DNA from 3 places in the Halomonas chromatireducens genome. Region 2 is predicted to be linked to each of the others. Evidence: predicted binding sites of a transcription regulator. Region 2 holds the regulator's gene; each other region holds the start of a gene.

Region 1 (5,092 bases), 570 kb from region 2:
CCAATGTCATACTGGCGCCATAGGCAATGGCCAGCCCATGTCCCCTTCTCAAGAGGCTGTTTTCGATCATGCAAGACGATCTGCTATTCAATCGCCCCCTGGTGGAGAAGTACGACCGTCCGGGGCCGCGCTATACCTCCTATCCCACGGCGCCCCAGTTCCATGCGGCCTTCGCCGAGGATGACTATCGGGCCGCTGCCGAGCGTAGCAACCGGGTCGCCGCCCCCAAGCCGCTCTCGGTCTATGTGCATATCCCCTTCTGCAAGAGCCTCTGCTACTACTGTGCGTGCAACAAGATCATCACCCACAATACCGACCGGGCGGCGGAATACCTGGCCTGGCTGAAGCATGAGGTCCAGACCCAGGGGGCGCTGTTCGACGAGACACGTCGCATGACCCAGCTGCATCTTGGCGGCGGCACACCCACCTACCTGAGCAATACCCAGCTGGGGGAGCTGATGAGGTCGCTGGACGAGGCTTTCCACTTCGCGCCGGTGGAGGAGCGCGAGTTCTCTCTGGAGGTGGACCCGCGCACGGTGACCCCGGAGCAGATCCATGAGCTCCATGACCTGGGCTTCAATCGTCTCAGCTTCGGCGTCCAGGACTTCGATCCGGATGTCCAGCAGGCCGTCAATCGCGTGCAGAGCGAGGAGCAGGTGGTGTCGCTGGTCCAGGCGGCCCGCGATGCCGGCTTCGAATCGATCAGCGTCGACCTGATCTACGGCCTGCCGCTGCAGACGGTGGCGAGCTTCGACACCACCCTGGACAAGATCATCGCGCTGCGTCCGGACCGCATCGCCGCCTACAGCTATGCGCACCTGCCGGAGCTGTTCAAGGCCCAGCGGCTGATCCGCCCCGAGGACATGCCGCCGCCGGAGCGCAAGATGGAGTTGCTGGAATTGACCATTCGGCGCCTGACTGGGGCCGGCTACGTCTATATCGGCATGGATCACTTCGCCCTGCCCGAGGACGAACTCTCCCTGGCCAGGGAGAATGGCACCCTGCAGCGTAACTTCCAGGGCTACTCCACCCATGCGGACTGCGACATGATCGGCCTGGGTATCACCTCCATCGGCAAGGTGGGCGACAGCTACAGCCAGAACGTCAAGGAGACCGCCCAGTATCAGCATCGGCTCGAGGCGGGAAGGCTGCCGGTGATGCGCGGCTATCGTCTCAACGACGACGACCGGCTGCGTCGCGATGTGATCAATGCCCTGATGTGCCACGGCCGGATCGACTTCGCCGATATCGAGGCCAAGCACGACATCGTCTTCCGCGACTACTTCGCCGATGCCCTGGCGGAGCTGGCCGAAATGCAGCGCGACGAGCTGATCGACATCCGTGATGAGGCGATCGAGGTGCTGCCGACCGGGCGATTGATGATGCGCAACGTGGCCATGGCCTTCGACGCTTATCTGAAGCCCAATGAGGGACGCTTCTCGCGTACCGTCTAATACGCTCTATGTCATGACAACGGCGCCTCGCAGGGCGCCGTTTTTCATGAGCCAGTAGCGGTTCAGGCGGTACGTTCGAACAGCAGGTTGTTCTCCAGATGGATGTGCTGCATCAGGTCTTCGCGGAACTCGTTGAGACCGGTGTATAGCGCGCGCCAGGTGGTACAGGCGCCTTTGGGTGGGGTGATGTTGTCGGTCAGCGCCATGACTTCGTCGAGATTCTCGCCGTGATCGTCATGTTCCTGGCGCATGACCGCGATCGGCCCCTTGGCCTGGGCGGCCATGCCGCTTCGCAGCATCGGAAACAGGATCTGCTCCTCCTTCTGCATGTGGCTCTCCATCTCCTGGAAGATCACCGACAGCAGGTCGGCCAGGCCGTTGGGGCAGGTGTCACGCTCGCCGTGAACGAGCTCCACGCGACGCGCCATGCGGATCAGTTCCGGCAGCTGCTGGCGATGTACATCGTGATAGCGGGTCAGGATGTGGTCAATCAGCTCATCATTGCTGGCCGATTGCCAGTCGCGCTGGTCCGGGTTGCCGGCCGGCAGGGCTTCCAGCGCCGCGACCAAGGCGGCGATATTGGCTCCGGCCTGCTCGGCGGCGGATTGCAGGCTCAGGCGTCCGCCACAGCAGAAATCGATGCGATTCTGATGAAAGACCCGGGTGGCACCGGGCAGGTCCAGGGCCAGGCGACCGATGGGTTGTTCGAGCAGGCTCATGGCATATCCTCAAGCAGGGTGGGGGTGTCTGGTCTTGCTTACCTGTACTGGCGTTGCAAACCCTGTGCCAGACTATTATTCGTTTTATAACAAGGGTCTGTATTTTGTGTGGTAAAAAAAACCCTGAAAGAATAGGGTATAAATAACCCTGTCACGGTAAAATTCACCATGTTGGACGATAGCCTGCTGGCCGATATGGCCGCCGATCTTCCCAGCGCCGTGCGGCTGCAGCGCCTGGTACGTACCCTTCGCGAGGAGTTTCGCTGCGGCGCGGTGTGCCTGCTGCAACTGCAGCAGGGAATCCTCGCCCCCGTGGCAGTCGATGGACTGGTGCGCGAGGCCCTGGGCCGCCGCTTCGAGGTGGCCCGTCATCCCCGGCTGGCGACGATACTGTCCAGTCGCAGCACCACCTGCTTCCCTCCCGACTCCACCCTGCCCGATCCCTACGATGGCCTGGTGGAGCAGCGGCCCGGTGAACCGCTGCACGTGCATGATTGCATGGGCATCAGCCTGCACGTCGAGGGCCAGCCCTGGGGCGTGTTGACCCTGGATGCCCTGGTGGCCGGCACCTTCGATGCCAGGGCGCGAGCAGCACTGGCTCGCTATGCGCTGCTTGCGGAGGCCGCGGTGCGCGTAACGCGCCTGGAGCAGGAGCTTCGGGCCCTGCACATGGCACATCATGGCGATGGGGCGGTTCCGATCGAGCCCAGCGTCGGTGGGGAGATTCTTGGCCATAGTGCCGCGCTTCGGCGCCTGCTGCAGGAACTCGACGTGGTGGCCGAGTCGGGACTGCCGGTCTTGCTCAGCGGAGAAACCGGTGTAGGCAAGGAACTGTTCGCCCGGCGCCTGCACCAGCGCTCGTCACGGCGCCAGCAGCCACTGGTGCAGGTCAACTGCGCGGCATTGCCCGAGTCGCTGGCCGAGAGCGAGCTGTTCGGACACGTGAAGGGCGCCTTCTCGGGCGCCGTCAGCGACCGGGCGGGGCGCTTCGAGGCGGCCCATGGAGGCACCCTGTTCCTCGATGAGGTGGGCGAGCTACCGCTGAGCGTTCAGGCCAAGCTGCTGAGGGCACTGCAGAATGGCGAGGTGCAGCGGCTGGGAGAGGATACGCCTCGTCAGGTCGATGTGCGTATCCTGGCCGCCACCAATCGGCATCTGGCTGATGGGGTGCGTGACGGACACTTTCGCGCCGATCTCTACCATCGCCTCTCGGTCTATCCGGTGGCCATTCCGCCGCTGCGCGAACGCGAAGGGGATGTGCTGGTGCTGGCCGGCCACTTTCTCGAGATCAACCGCACGCGGCTCGGGGTGCGCAGCCTGCGCCTCTCGCCGGAGGCCGAGCGGGCGCTGTGCAGCTATGCCTGGCCGGGAAACGTACGGGAACTCGAGCATGTCATCAGTCGGGCGGCAATCAAGGCGCTGGGACAGGGTGCGCGACGCGACGAGATCATCACCCTGGTGCCGGAGTGGCTCGATCTCGCTAGCGGTGCGGCCGTCGATGTATCGCAGGGGCGTCAGGTCGAACCGGAAGCCTTGGCGACAGGTGAATCGTTGAAAGCTCAGGTTGCCGCGACCCAGCGACGCGTCATCCGTCATGCCCTGTCGGTCAGCGACAACAACTGGGCCACGGCCGCGCGACGGCTGGGAGTCGATCCCAGTAATCTACATAAACTTGCGCGCCGTTTAGGGATCAAATAGTTAGTGCAATGCAAGAGGTAGCGTTGAAAATAAACGCTACATCTGGTGCTTGATAACACCCGGTGAGCTATATATGGTACTCAAGCCCTAGGTTAGGGTAGTGGCACGAGCTTGACACACATCAGTGCAGACGTGCGGCATCGTGCCTAGGATGGACGGTTCGTCGGCCGCCATGGCCGCAGCCCGATTCATCGGTTCGATCCCACTGGCGGGTTCGACCCCACTGGAGAGTAGCAATGCTTCCGTTGCCCCTGTCACTTCTGCCGCGCCCTCCCGCCCCGACCCGCTTGATTCGCGCCATCGACCCTCGGGTGCCCCTGACATTCAAGCGCCACGTTATTGAGCCGGTGCTCAATCGCACCTTTGCCGAGCCCCTGGAAGAGGGTGAGTTCGACGCTCTGGAAGGTCGGCGTATCACGCTGCACGTGGATGATCTGGGCGTTCTGCTGACCTTGACCCTAGAGAATCAGCGGCTGGTGCTGAGCCGCGAGGCCGGTGAGGCGACCATCCGGGGCGGCTGGCGCGAGTTCCTCTGTCTCGCCACGCGCCGCGAGGATCCCGACGCCCTGTTCTTTCAGCGCAGGCTGTTGATCGAGGGCGATACCGAGCTCGGCCTGATGGTCAAGAACCTGCTGGACAGTCGTGAAGAGGGGCTGGCCCAGGGGCGGCTGGGTGACTGGCTGGTGCGCCTGGAGCGAGTGGCGCGCCGCGACGATTGAGTTTCTTCTTGTTAACGAAAACAGCCTACGCAGGCGGAGATAAGCCGACATGAGCACTTCCACCAAGGCCGTCAAGACATCCAATGAGGTTCCGTTGCAGGTACCCTCCCGTGATATCTGGGACGCCAAGTACCGCCTCAAGGATCGCCATGGCCGGGCGGTCGACAAGGACGTGACAGAGACCTGGGATCGCGTGGCGCGTGCCCTGGCGGTGGTGGAAGGAGACCAGGCGGACGTCTGGCTGCCGAAGTTTCGCTGGGCCCTGGAAAACGGCGCCATCCCTGCCGGACGCATCATGTCCAACGCCGGCGCCGAGGACTACAAGCCGGCGGTGAGCCTGATCAACTGCACCGTGTCGCGCACCATCCGCGATTCCATGCACGACATCCTCGACAGCGTGGTGGATGCCGGCATGACCCTCAAGGCGGGCTGTGGCATCGGCTACGAGTTCTCGACCCTGCGCCACAAGGGCGCCTTCGTTTTTGGCGCCGGTGCCGGTACC
Region 2 (5,092 bases):
ACTTTACGCAGCGGTGGCCACGGGGCCGTTCGCGAGATCTGCGATACCCTGCTCGAAGCCCAAGGACACCGAGACGCCCTGGTCGACACCTATCTTCACGTCCAGCACTGACCCCATGCTGCCCAAGCGCCTGCCCCGCCCCTCGTTTCGACTATGGCTCCTGCTGATCCTGATTGGCCTGGGAGCACTGCTTGCATGGCTAGCGCCCTGGCAGACTCCCGCTCCCGGCCCGGTGCCCACCGACGAGGCCGGCGAACCTGACTACTACCTCGAAGAAGCCAGGCTGACGCGATTCGACGCCCAGGGCCGTGCCCACCAGCGCCTGGACAGCCCGCGCCTGGTGCATACTCCTCACGATGATGTCACCCGAGCGGTAACCCCGGTGGCCCACTTGATCGATCGAGAGGGTAGGCGCTGGATTGCCAGCGGCGACGAAGGGCGACTTGGCCCCGGGGGCAATCCACTGACACTGACCGGCAACGCCCGACTGTTCGCCCCCGAGGAGCGCTGGCAGCTCGACACAGAAATATTGCACTTCGACGCCAATGTCGGGCACGCCTGGAGCGACACCCCGGCACTGCTCCAGCAGCCCCCCCAACACATGCGCGGCGACCGCTTCGATGCCTGGATCCATGACAACCGGTCACGTTTGACCGACAATGTTCGCGGCCACCACCCCCCGGAGCGCGCCCAGCAGGGCCAGGCCGAAGCCATCGAACCAGAGGATGTCACGCCATGAAGCAATTCAAGTTCCCAACCGCCCGCATGCTAATCGCCCTGGCGCTGGTTGGCATGGCGTGGGGAAGCGGCCCGGCCCTGGCCCAGCAGCGAGACGCCGACCAACCCATCGAAGTCGAGGCCGACCAGCTCGATCTCGACGACACCGCCGGCACCGCCGTCTATACCGGTGACGTGGACATTCGCCGGGGGACCATGCAACTGACCGGCAACCGGGTCGAGATCCGCCGCAACCAGGCTGGCGAACTGACTCGCGCCATCGCCACCGGCGAGCGCGCCTATATCGAGCAGCAGCCCGACCCGGACGAACCCGTGGTGCGTGGCTGGGGGCGAACCATCATCTATCATGTCGCCGAGCGCCGCGTCGAACTGATCGACAGGGCCGAGCTGCATCAGCGGGGCGATACCTTCGATGGCGGCTATCTGGAGTACTTCCTCGATCGCCGCGTGGTTCAGGCTCGTGCCGAGAGCGAAGGTGTCGAAGGGCGCCAGCGGATTCGCATGACCCTGCAACCGGAGCGCTGACGTGGTAATGAAGACCCTGAGAGCCACTCACCTGGCCAAGAGCTACAAGCGTCGCCGTGTGGTACACGACATCAGCCTCTCCATCGAGCAGGGCAGCATCGTCGGCCTTCTCGGCCCCAACGGTGCCGGCAAGACCACTTCGTTCTACATGATCGTTGGCCTGGTCCGCGCCGACGCCGGTGAAGTGCATATCGACGACCTGGACCTGAGCGGGTCGGCCATGCATGAGCGTGCCCGCGCCGGCATTGGCTACCTTCCCCAGGAAGCCTCGATCTTTCGCAAGCTCTCGGTGGCGGATAACATCATGGCCATTCTCGAGACGCGCAAGGACCTGGACCGACGAGGCCGTCATGCGCGCTTGGAAGAGCTGCTGGAAGACTTTCATGTTACCCATATCCGCAACAATCTCGGCATGAGCCTGTCTGGCGGCGAACGGCGACGGGTGGAGATCGCCAGGGCGCTGGCCACCGAGCCGGCCTTCATCCTGCTCGATGAGCCTTTCGCTGGCGTGGATCCTATTTCCGTTGGTGAAATCAAAGGCATCATCCGTCAGCTCAAGGCGCGTGATATCGGCGTCCTGATCACCGACCACAACGTGCGCGAGACATTGGATATCTGCAATACCGCCTACATCGTCGGAGACGGGCAGATCATTGCGGAAGGTGATGCCAATGCCATTCTCGCCAACCGCAGGGTGCGTGAGGTCTATCTCGGCGAGGACTTCCGTCTCTAAACCTGGCGACTCGATCAACACAACTGCCTGCTGTCAATATAAACATGCATATTCGGCACGGAAATTGCGGATGGCATGCTTATTGCACTCAAAACACTTGCAAGTCGAACCATTGGGGGCTAGGGTGGTTTTTTTCGGCAGATGAGCCCCCTATTCTCATGGCCATGAAAGCATCCTTGCAACTCCGTGTCGGCACTCAGCTGACCATGACGCCCCAACTGCAGCAGGCGATTGCGCTGCTGCAGCTCTCGACGCTCGATCTGCGTCAGGAGATCCAGCAGGCGCTGGAAACCAACCCCATGCTGGAACTCGACGACGGCTTCGGCGAACAGACCGCCGAAGCGGTCCAAGACGACGATTGGGCCAGCGAAATTCCCTCTGAACTTTCCACCGACAGCGACTGGTCTGACACCTACCCCGACCATGGCGCCAGCTCGGGCAGCGGCGAAGGACCTGATTTTGAACGCCAGGCCGCCGGGCAGAGCCTGGCCAGCCACCTGATCTGGCAGCTCGCGATGACCGATCTCAGCGAGCGCCAGCGCCAGATCGCCGAGAGCCTGATCGATGCCGTGGACGGCACCGGCTACCTGGCGCAGCCGCTGGAAGAGATTCGCGACGGGCTCCGCCAGCAGGGCCTCGAGGGCCTGCCAACCCGGGAGGTCGAGCAGGTGCTGCTGCGTCTGCAGCAATTCGAACCTACCGGTGTCTTTGCCCGGGACCTGCGTGAATGCCTGATGCTGCAGCTCGCGGCACTACCCGACGACACCCCGCTGCTCCCCCAGGCCAGGCGCCTCGTCCGCCAGTTCCTCGAAGCCCTGGCCAGCGACGATCGCCGACTGCTCAAGCGCCGCCTGGGGCTGGACGATGAGGCCCTGGAGGAGGTGATCGGTCTGATTCGCTCGCTGGACCCGCGCCCGGGCAGCGAGTTCGCCGAGGTGAGTGGCAATTACATCACCCCCGACCTGCTCGCTCACCATGACGAGCGCGGCTGGCGTGTCGAGCTCAACGCCGACGCCCTGCCAAGACTGCGCATCCAGCCCGATTACGTGGCCCTGGTAAGGCGCGCCGACAAGAGCCAGGACAACCAGTTTCTCAAGGATCACCTTCAGGAGGCGCGCTGGCTGATGAAGAGCCTGGCCAGCCGGAACGACACCCTGCTGCGGGTCGGCCGCGAGATCATGGCCCGCCAGCTCGACTTTCTCGAGCAGGGGGAGGAGGCCATGCGGCCACTGATACTGGCTGATATTGCCCAGGCCGTGGATATGCATGAGTCGACCATCTCTCGCGTAACGACCCAGAAATTCATCCACACGCCGCGCGGCGTGTTCGAACTCAAGTTCTTCTTCTCCAGCCATGTCGGCGGCGGAGAAGGCGAAGGCGACGCCTATTCCAGCACCGCGATCCGTGCCCGGATCCGCAAGCTAGTACAGGACGAGCCGCCCCGCAAGCCGCTGTCGGACAGTCGCCTGGTCGATCTGCTGGCCGAGGACGGCATCCGCGTTGCGCGGCGAACCGTCGCCAAGTACCGGGAAGCGTTGGGCATACCCTCCTCAAGCGAGCGCAAGCGATTTCGCTGACCCCAGCCCGCTCTCTTGACCCTTCGCAGGAAACCGGAAAGGGAGGGGTTTGCAGGGCCTCAAAAAGGGTTACAATCGAGGCACCACCCGAAGGACGAAGGAGCCTGTCATGCAAGTCAATATTACCGGCCACCATGTGGAACTGACCGATGCCCTGCGTGACTACGTCAGCGAAAAACTGACCCGCGTGCAGCGCCACTACGACAACATCACCAACGTCCAGGTCACGCTTTCGGTAGAGAAGGAGCGTCAACTGGCCGCCTGCACCCTGCATGCTGCCGGCGCCGACCTTCATGCCGAGGCCACCGATCCCGACATGTACGCCGCTATTGACGCACTGACCGACAAGCTCGACCGTCAACTGGTCAAACACAAGGAAAAAGCCCAGGCCCGCGCCCAGGGCGCCGGCATTCGCTGATTGCCATGACACTGGAAACCATTCTGCCGCCGGAGCGCGCCTTGTTCGGCGTCCCCGGTGGCAGCAAGAAACGGGTGCTGGAATTCTTCAGCACCTTCATCGCACAGAACACGCCGAGCCTCGACAGCCAGGAAGTCTTTGCCCGCCTGATCGGCAGAGAACGCCTCGGTAGCACGGGCATCGGCAATGGGGTGGCCATTCCTCACGCCAGGAGCCCCCACTGTCACAGTCCGGTCGCGGCCTTCCTCCAGCTGGCGGAGCCTATCGATTTCGACGCCATCGACGGCGAGCCGGTCGACCTGGTCTTCGTACTGCTGGTCCCGGAAGAGGCGGACGATACACATCTGGCGCTACTCAGCCAGGTGGCCAGCATCATGAACGATGTCGACACTCGAGTGGCACTGCGCAAGAGCAACAGCCAACGTGAGCTCCACGAGCGGCTCATTGAAGCCATTCGACGACAGACGCCGACGCCGCTCTGACCTTCCCGGGCCGCCCGGCCAGCCAACCAGGAGACCCGCATGCAGCTCGTGATCATCAGTGGCCGTTCCGGCTCCGGCAAGTCGATCGCACTGCAGGCGCTCGAAGACTTGGGCTACTACGCCATCGACAACTTTCCAGCGATGCTGCTGGGATCGCTGGTAGAAGAACTGCCCAGCGGACCGTCCGGCCAATCCTCCATTGCTGTCAGCATCGACTCACGCAACCTCCCCCATGCCCTGGAGCGCTTCCCCCGTCTGCTCGAGGAGCTGCGCGCCCGCAAGATCGATTGCCAGGTCATCTACCTCACCACAGATGCAAGAATTCTGATCGAGCGATACTCGGCCACACGGCGACGCCATCCGATGACACGTGGCAGCGACATGACGCTGGGAGAGGCAATCGAGTCGGAAGACGCCACCCTGAGCGACATTCGCAACCTGGCCGACCTGATCATCGACACCTCCCGGCTTTCGGTCCATGACCTGCGAGGCCGCATCACCGACCAGGTTGCCAGCCATCGGCCCGATCAGTTGACGCTTACCGTCGAGTCCTTCGGCTTCAAGGGAGGGGTGCCCCTTGATGCGGATATCGTCTTTGATGCCCGCTGCCTGCCAAACC
Region 3 (5,092 bases), 1.3 Mb from region 2:
GCACCCGGGGATGGAGACTGCCCTCAAGGTCGGCAACGGCATCGAGTTCCCCCTGCTCCAGACGATGGATCGCCAGCGCCTGGGTCAGCCTGGCGCGCACCCGGCGATCCTCCTCCTGCTCGATGACACCGGCCAATGGCTCCGCCAGATCGGCATCGACCTCGCCGAGCAGGCGCTCCGCCGAGGCGCGGCGCAGCTCGAGATCCGGTGAGTAGAGATCAACCACGGCAATGGCGCTGCGCAGCTGATTGCGCAGGGCATTGTTGATACCGATGCGATCAAGCTCGCGGCGCGACATCTCACCGAGCGCTTCCCCGGACAGCGCATCCGCCACCGGCCAATCGCGACCACGGTTGTCGAGCACCACCACGAAGCGGCCATCGTCAGTACGCTGCAGGCGACCGTCGAGGAGCGCCGAGAGCCAGTCGCGGGCGCGCGTATCGTCGCTCTGGACGATGGCATCTATGGCTTCGCCCTTGGCCGGATAGGAGTCGACATCGAGCGCTTCGAGCAGCTCAAGGGCCGCGGCGTCATCGCCGGCGTAGGAAGACTGTGCTTGCGCAGCCCCAGCCGTGATACACAGGGAAATCAGCAGGATCAACATCGCCAGGCAGCGAGAAGGTCGGCCAGCAGCGCTGCCGGCACTCGCCTTGACCGCCACTGGCCAGGGCAACGGGAAAATCCTCATCGGAGCTTTCCTCTGGATAGAGACGAGAAGGCATCTGGATAGAGACAAGATGGCGTGCGTCCCGCCGCCCGGCCGGGCGGCGGGGAAATCGACTCACTCGATTTATTCGGCCAAGGCAGCCTCGGCTTCTTCGGCCGCAGTGCTGCCGCCGCAGGAGCCGGTGGCGACATTGAAGTTGCCGCAGCGCATCGGTGCGCGCCAGTCGGCAATCAGGTCACGGGAGCCCGGCAGGTAGTCGGACCAGGCATCGCCGGCCACGGTGGAGGGTGTCCGCCAGACCACGTCGAACTGGCCATTGTCCTGGATCTCACCGATCAGCACCGGCTTGGTGATGTGGTGGTTGGGCATCATCGCCGCATAGCCGCCGGTCAGGTTGGGTACGGTGACACCGATGATCGCCTCCTTGATCGCGTCGACGTCGGTGGTACCGGCCTTGCGCACCGCCTCGGCCCACATGTTGAAGCCGATGTAGTGAGCCTCCATGGGATCGTTGGTCACCGCCTCCTCGTCGCCGGTGTAATCGATCCAGGCGTCGATGAAGTCATAGTTTTCATCGGTGTCGACGCTCATGAAGTAGTTCCAGGCGGCCAGGTGGCCGACCAACGGGCCGGTGTTGATCCCGGTCAGCTCCTGCTCGCCCACCGAGAATGCGACCACCGGGATATCCGCAGCGTCAACGCCCTGGTTGGCCAGTTCCGTATAGAAAGGCACGTTGGCATCCCCGTTGATGGTGGACACCACCGCGGTCTTCTTGCCCTCGCTGCCGAAGCGACGAATATCCGAGACGATGTTCTGCCAGTCGGAGTGACCGAAGGGCGTGTAGTTGATCATGATGTCGTCGTCGGCCACCCCGTGTTCTTCCTTGAGGAAGGCCTCGAGGATACGGTTGGTGGTGCGCGGATAGACGTAGTCGGTGCCGGCCAGCACCCAGCGCTCCACGCCCACCTCGTTCAGCAGGTACTCGACGGCGGGAATGGCCTGCTGGTTGGGCGCCGCTCCGGTATAGAAGACGTTCTCGGAGGACTCCTCACCCTCATACTGCACCGGGTAGAACAGCAGGCCGTTGAGCTCCTCGAAGACGGGCAGCACGGCCTTGCGCGAGACCGAGGTCCAGTTGCCGAAGACCACATCGACTTCATGTTGGGCCAGCAACTCGCGGGCACGCTCGGCGAACAGCGGCCAGTTGGAGGCCGGGTCGACCACCACCGCCTCGAGCTGGCGACCCAGCAGGCCACCCTGCTCGTTCTGCTGCTCGATCAGCATTTCCACGGTGTCCTTGAGCACCGTCTCGCTGATCGCCATGGTGCCGGACAGCGAGTGGAGAATGCCCACCTTGATCGGTTCTTCGGCCAGCGCCTGGGCGCTGAAGCCAAGGCTGGCAGTGGTAACCAGTGCGGCAGCCGCCAGCCGTGAAGGACGAAGATAGGGATGGAGATAGGGACGGGACAGGACCTTGCGTCGGGATTCGTTCACTTGTCACTCCTTGCACCTTCCTGCGGGAAGGTTTCATTGTGATGGCATCGCACTGGGTCAAAGGACCGTCCGTGCGGGTCTCAGCCATCAGTCTTTGCAAGGCCTGCGCCACCCTCACGCAAAAATCGTAAATCTTTTAAATTTCAATATATTGGAAACACCCGCCAGGACCATTCACATATCCCTCGGCACTACCATGGTGCAGACAGAGTCCCCTTTCTCCGCACTTCCCGCACCGTTCGCGTGCAGGGCACACAAAAAAGGGGCACCGGTCTGCACCGGCGCCCCAACATCAAAACCCTGGCGTGATCATGTCCGTGCGCGGCGCGCCTTTGCCAGGCCCTGCTTCACCACTGGAAGCAGCAGCGACAGCGCGGCGATGATCAGCAGCCACATGGAGATCGGCTTGTCGATGAAGATCATCCAGTCACCACCCGAGATCTGCAGCGCCCGGCGCATGGATTCTTCCATGATGGCACCGAGGATCAGCGCCAGGATCAGCGGCGCCGCCGGGAAGCCGAACAGGCGCATGCCGAGTCCCACCAGGCCGAATCCCAGCAGCAGGAGCAGATCGAAGACACTGAAGCTCATGCCGTAGACCCCCACCATGCAGAAGATCAGGATCAGGGCGAGCAGCAGCGGACGCGGCATCTCGAGGATCTTGGCGATATAGGGAATCAGCGGCAGGTTGAGCACCAGCAGGAAGATGTTGCCGATGTACATACTGGCGATGACGCCCCAGAACACGTCGGGACGGTCGACCAGCATGGCCGGCCCCGGGCTGACGCCCATGACCAGCAGCGCGCCCAGCAGCACCGCCGTGGTGCCGGAACCGGGCACGCCAAGCGTCAGCAGCGGGACAAAGGAGCCGGTACAGGCGGCATTGTTGGCCGCCTCGGGGGCCGCGACGCCCTTGATATTGCCCTTGCCGAAGGTATCCCCATCCTTGGCCAGGCGCTTTTCCATGCTGTAGCCGAGGAATGAACCGATAGTGGCACCGGCCCCAGGCAATACGCCGGTGAAGAAACCGAGCACGGAGCTACGGGCGATGGGCGGCGCGATCTCGCGAACCTCGCTTCGGCTCAGCTTCAGCGAACCGATGGCATTGCGCGGCTGCTCCTTGCCCCCGCCACCACGCAGCAGCATGTAGAACACTTCAGCCAGCGCGAAGATACCCAGCGCCACCACCAGGAAGTCGATACCGTCGAGGAGATGAGCAGTGCCGAAGGTGAATCGCTCCGTGCCGGTCTGAAGGTCGATGCCCATGATCGAGATCATCACCCCTATCACGGCAGCGATCAGTCCCTTGACCAGTGACTTGTCGGAGAGCGACACCACCGCGGTCAGGCCCAGCACCATCAGGGAAAAGTACTCGGCCGGCCCGAAGCTGACCGCGACCTTCGACAGCATCGGTGCCACCAGCATCAGGAAGACGATGGAGATGGTGCCGCCGACGAAGGACGCATATGCGGCAATGGCCAGGGCCTTGCCCGCCAGCCCCTGCTTGGCCATTGGATAGCCGTCGAACGAGGTTGCCACGGTACCGGCGACGCCCGGCGCGTTGAGCAGGATCGATGAGCTCGAGCCACCGAAGATAGCACCGTAGTAGACCCCTGCCATCAGGATCAAGCCGGACGAGGGCTCCATGGCAAAGGTGATCGGGATCATCAGCGCCAGGGCACTGATCGGACCCAGGCCCGGCAGCATGCCGATGATGGTGCCGGCAAACACACCGGCGAAGACGTAGGCGATGTTCATCGGCTCCAGCGCGATACCGAAGCCGTACATCAGGTTGTTCAGCGATTCCATGGGAGACTCCGGGCCGTGGTCAGAGCGGCAGCAAACCGGTGGGCAGATAGACACCCATGATCCGAGTCATGGTCAGGTAGAGAGTCAGCACGACGCCCAGCGAGGTGGCAAGGTTGACCCCATGGCGGCGATAGCCGTAGTACCAGGCCAGCCCGAAGACCAGCGATACGGAGGCCAGCACGAAGCCTACCGGCACCAGCAGCAGCGCGTAGGCCACGATAGCCAGGGTGGTCACGATGACCCGCGACCATGGCTTCAGCAGCAGCGGGGCGGCCTGCTCTTCGGGGTCCAGCTCCTCGGGTACGTCCTGTGACTTGGGCTTCTCCAGGAACAACAGCAGGGACAGGCCCAGCAGCGTGAAGCCCAGCACCTTGGGGAAGAGATCGGAGTCGATCGGCCTTGGCAGCGGAAAGGGACGGATCTGCCAGGCCATGGCCAGGTAGCCTACCGCTAGCGCGGCCAGCACCAGAGCAATGATCTGGTTGGAATTGAGTCGAGTCATGGCGGACCTCGAGCCTGAGGGGCTCAAGCAGTGGCTGAAGGGGCTGTTGTGATGATTCGCATCGACGAAATCTGGCTGGCCACCGAGCCCCTGGATATGCGCGCCGGACCCGATACGTCACTGGCCCGGGTGGTGGCACCGCTCGCTCCTTCGACGGGGGCGCCCAGGGCGACGAGCATGAAACCGCCCTGGCCAGGCTGCTGCCATCGCTGGCCAAGCACTGGCACAACAAGCGCGGACCCGGGTTCATGGCCGTGGCCACGTCGCCTTCCTGCACGCTGGGTTCGTGGGTGTCGTAGTCGCCGACCCGCTCGCCGATAGTGGCGAAGTCGAAGTCTTCCTGGCGGCTCATCAGGCTCATCACCACGCAGACCAGGGTGCTGGCGCCATAGGCGGTCAGCGAGGCCAGCAGTACGGTGTAGTCGCGCAGGAAGTCGGTGGCGAACACCAGCATCGCCACCAGCGCCAGGGCGGCGGCGATGAACCCGGCGATGCGGCCCAGGAAGCCGAACACCATCAGGCCGATGATCACGCCGCCACCGATGCTGGCCAGCACCTCGAAGAACAGGCCGCTGGCGCCGCTCATGGGCAGCAGCTCGAAGCGCGCCAGGCAGAACAGC

Evidence for each region. The regulator sigma-54, encoded in region 2, starts transcription at its own class of promoters, with help from an activator protein. The targets are predictions, from matches to a motif close to TGGCACNNNNNTTGCTNT.
Region 1: the regulator sigma-54 is predicted to act here: its motif matches at 2,226-2,243, upstream of ytfE (iron-sulfur cluster repair protein YtfE).
Region 3: the regulator sigma-54 is predicted to act here: its motif matches at 2,255-2,272, upstream of urtA (urea ABC transporter substrate-binding protein).

What each region holds. Positions count from the first base shown of each region.
Region 1 is NZ_CP014226.1:1,780,916-1,786,007, forward strand. It holds gene hemN (oxygen-independent coproporphyrinogen III oxidase) at 69-1,454, shown strand; gene ytfE (iron-sulfur cluster repair protein YtfE) at 1,517-2,173, opposite strand; gene norR (nitric oxide reductase transcriptional regulator NorR) at 2,342-3,871, shown strand; gene ubiT (ubiquinone anaerobic biosynthesis accessory factor UbiT) at 4,108-4,590, shown strand; gene LOKO_RS08285 (adenosylcobalamin-dependent ribonucleoside-diphosphate reductase) at 4,640-5,092, shown strand, end outside.
Region 2 is NZ_CP014226.1:1,215,164-1,220,255, reverse strand. It holds gene LOKO_RS05710 (KdsC family phosphatase) at 1-111, shown strand, start outside; gene lptC (LPS export ABC transporter periplasmic protein LptC) at 116-739, shown strand; gene lptA (lipopolysaccharide transport periplasmic protein LptA) at 736-1,263, shown strand; gene lptB (LPS export ABC transporter ATP-binding protein) at 1,271-1,996, shown strand; gene LOKO_RS05690 (RNA polymerase factor sigma-54) at 2,155-3,573, shown strand; gene hpf (ribosome hibernation-promoting factor, HPF/YfiA family) at 3,683-3,991, shown strand; gene ptsN (PTS IIA-like nitrogen regulatory protein PtsN) at 3,997-4,473, shown strand; gene rapZ (RNase adapter RapZ) at 4,513-5,092, shown strand, end outside.
Region 3 is NZ_CP014226.1:3,915,286-3,920,377, forward strand. It holds gene urtB (urea ABC transporter permease subunit UrtB) at 1-604, opposite strand, end outside; gene urtA (urea ABC transporter substrate-binding protein) at 791-2,161, opposite strand; gene LOKO_RS18205 (tripartite tricarboxylate transporter permease) at 2,471-3,970, opposite strand; gene LOKO_RS19065 (tripartite tricarboxylate transporter TctB family protein) at 3,990-4,472, opposite strand; partial or broken gene LOKO_RS18210 (sodium:solute symporter family protein) at 4,758-5,092, opposite strand, start outside.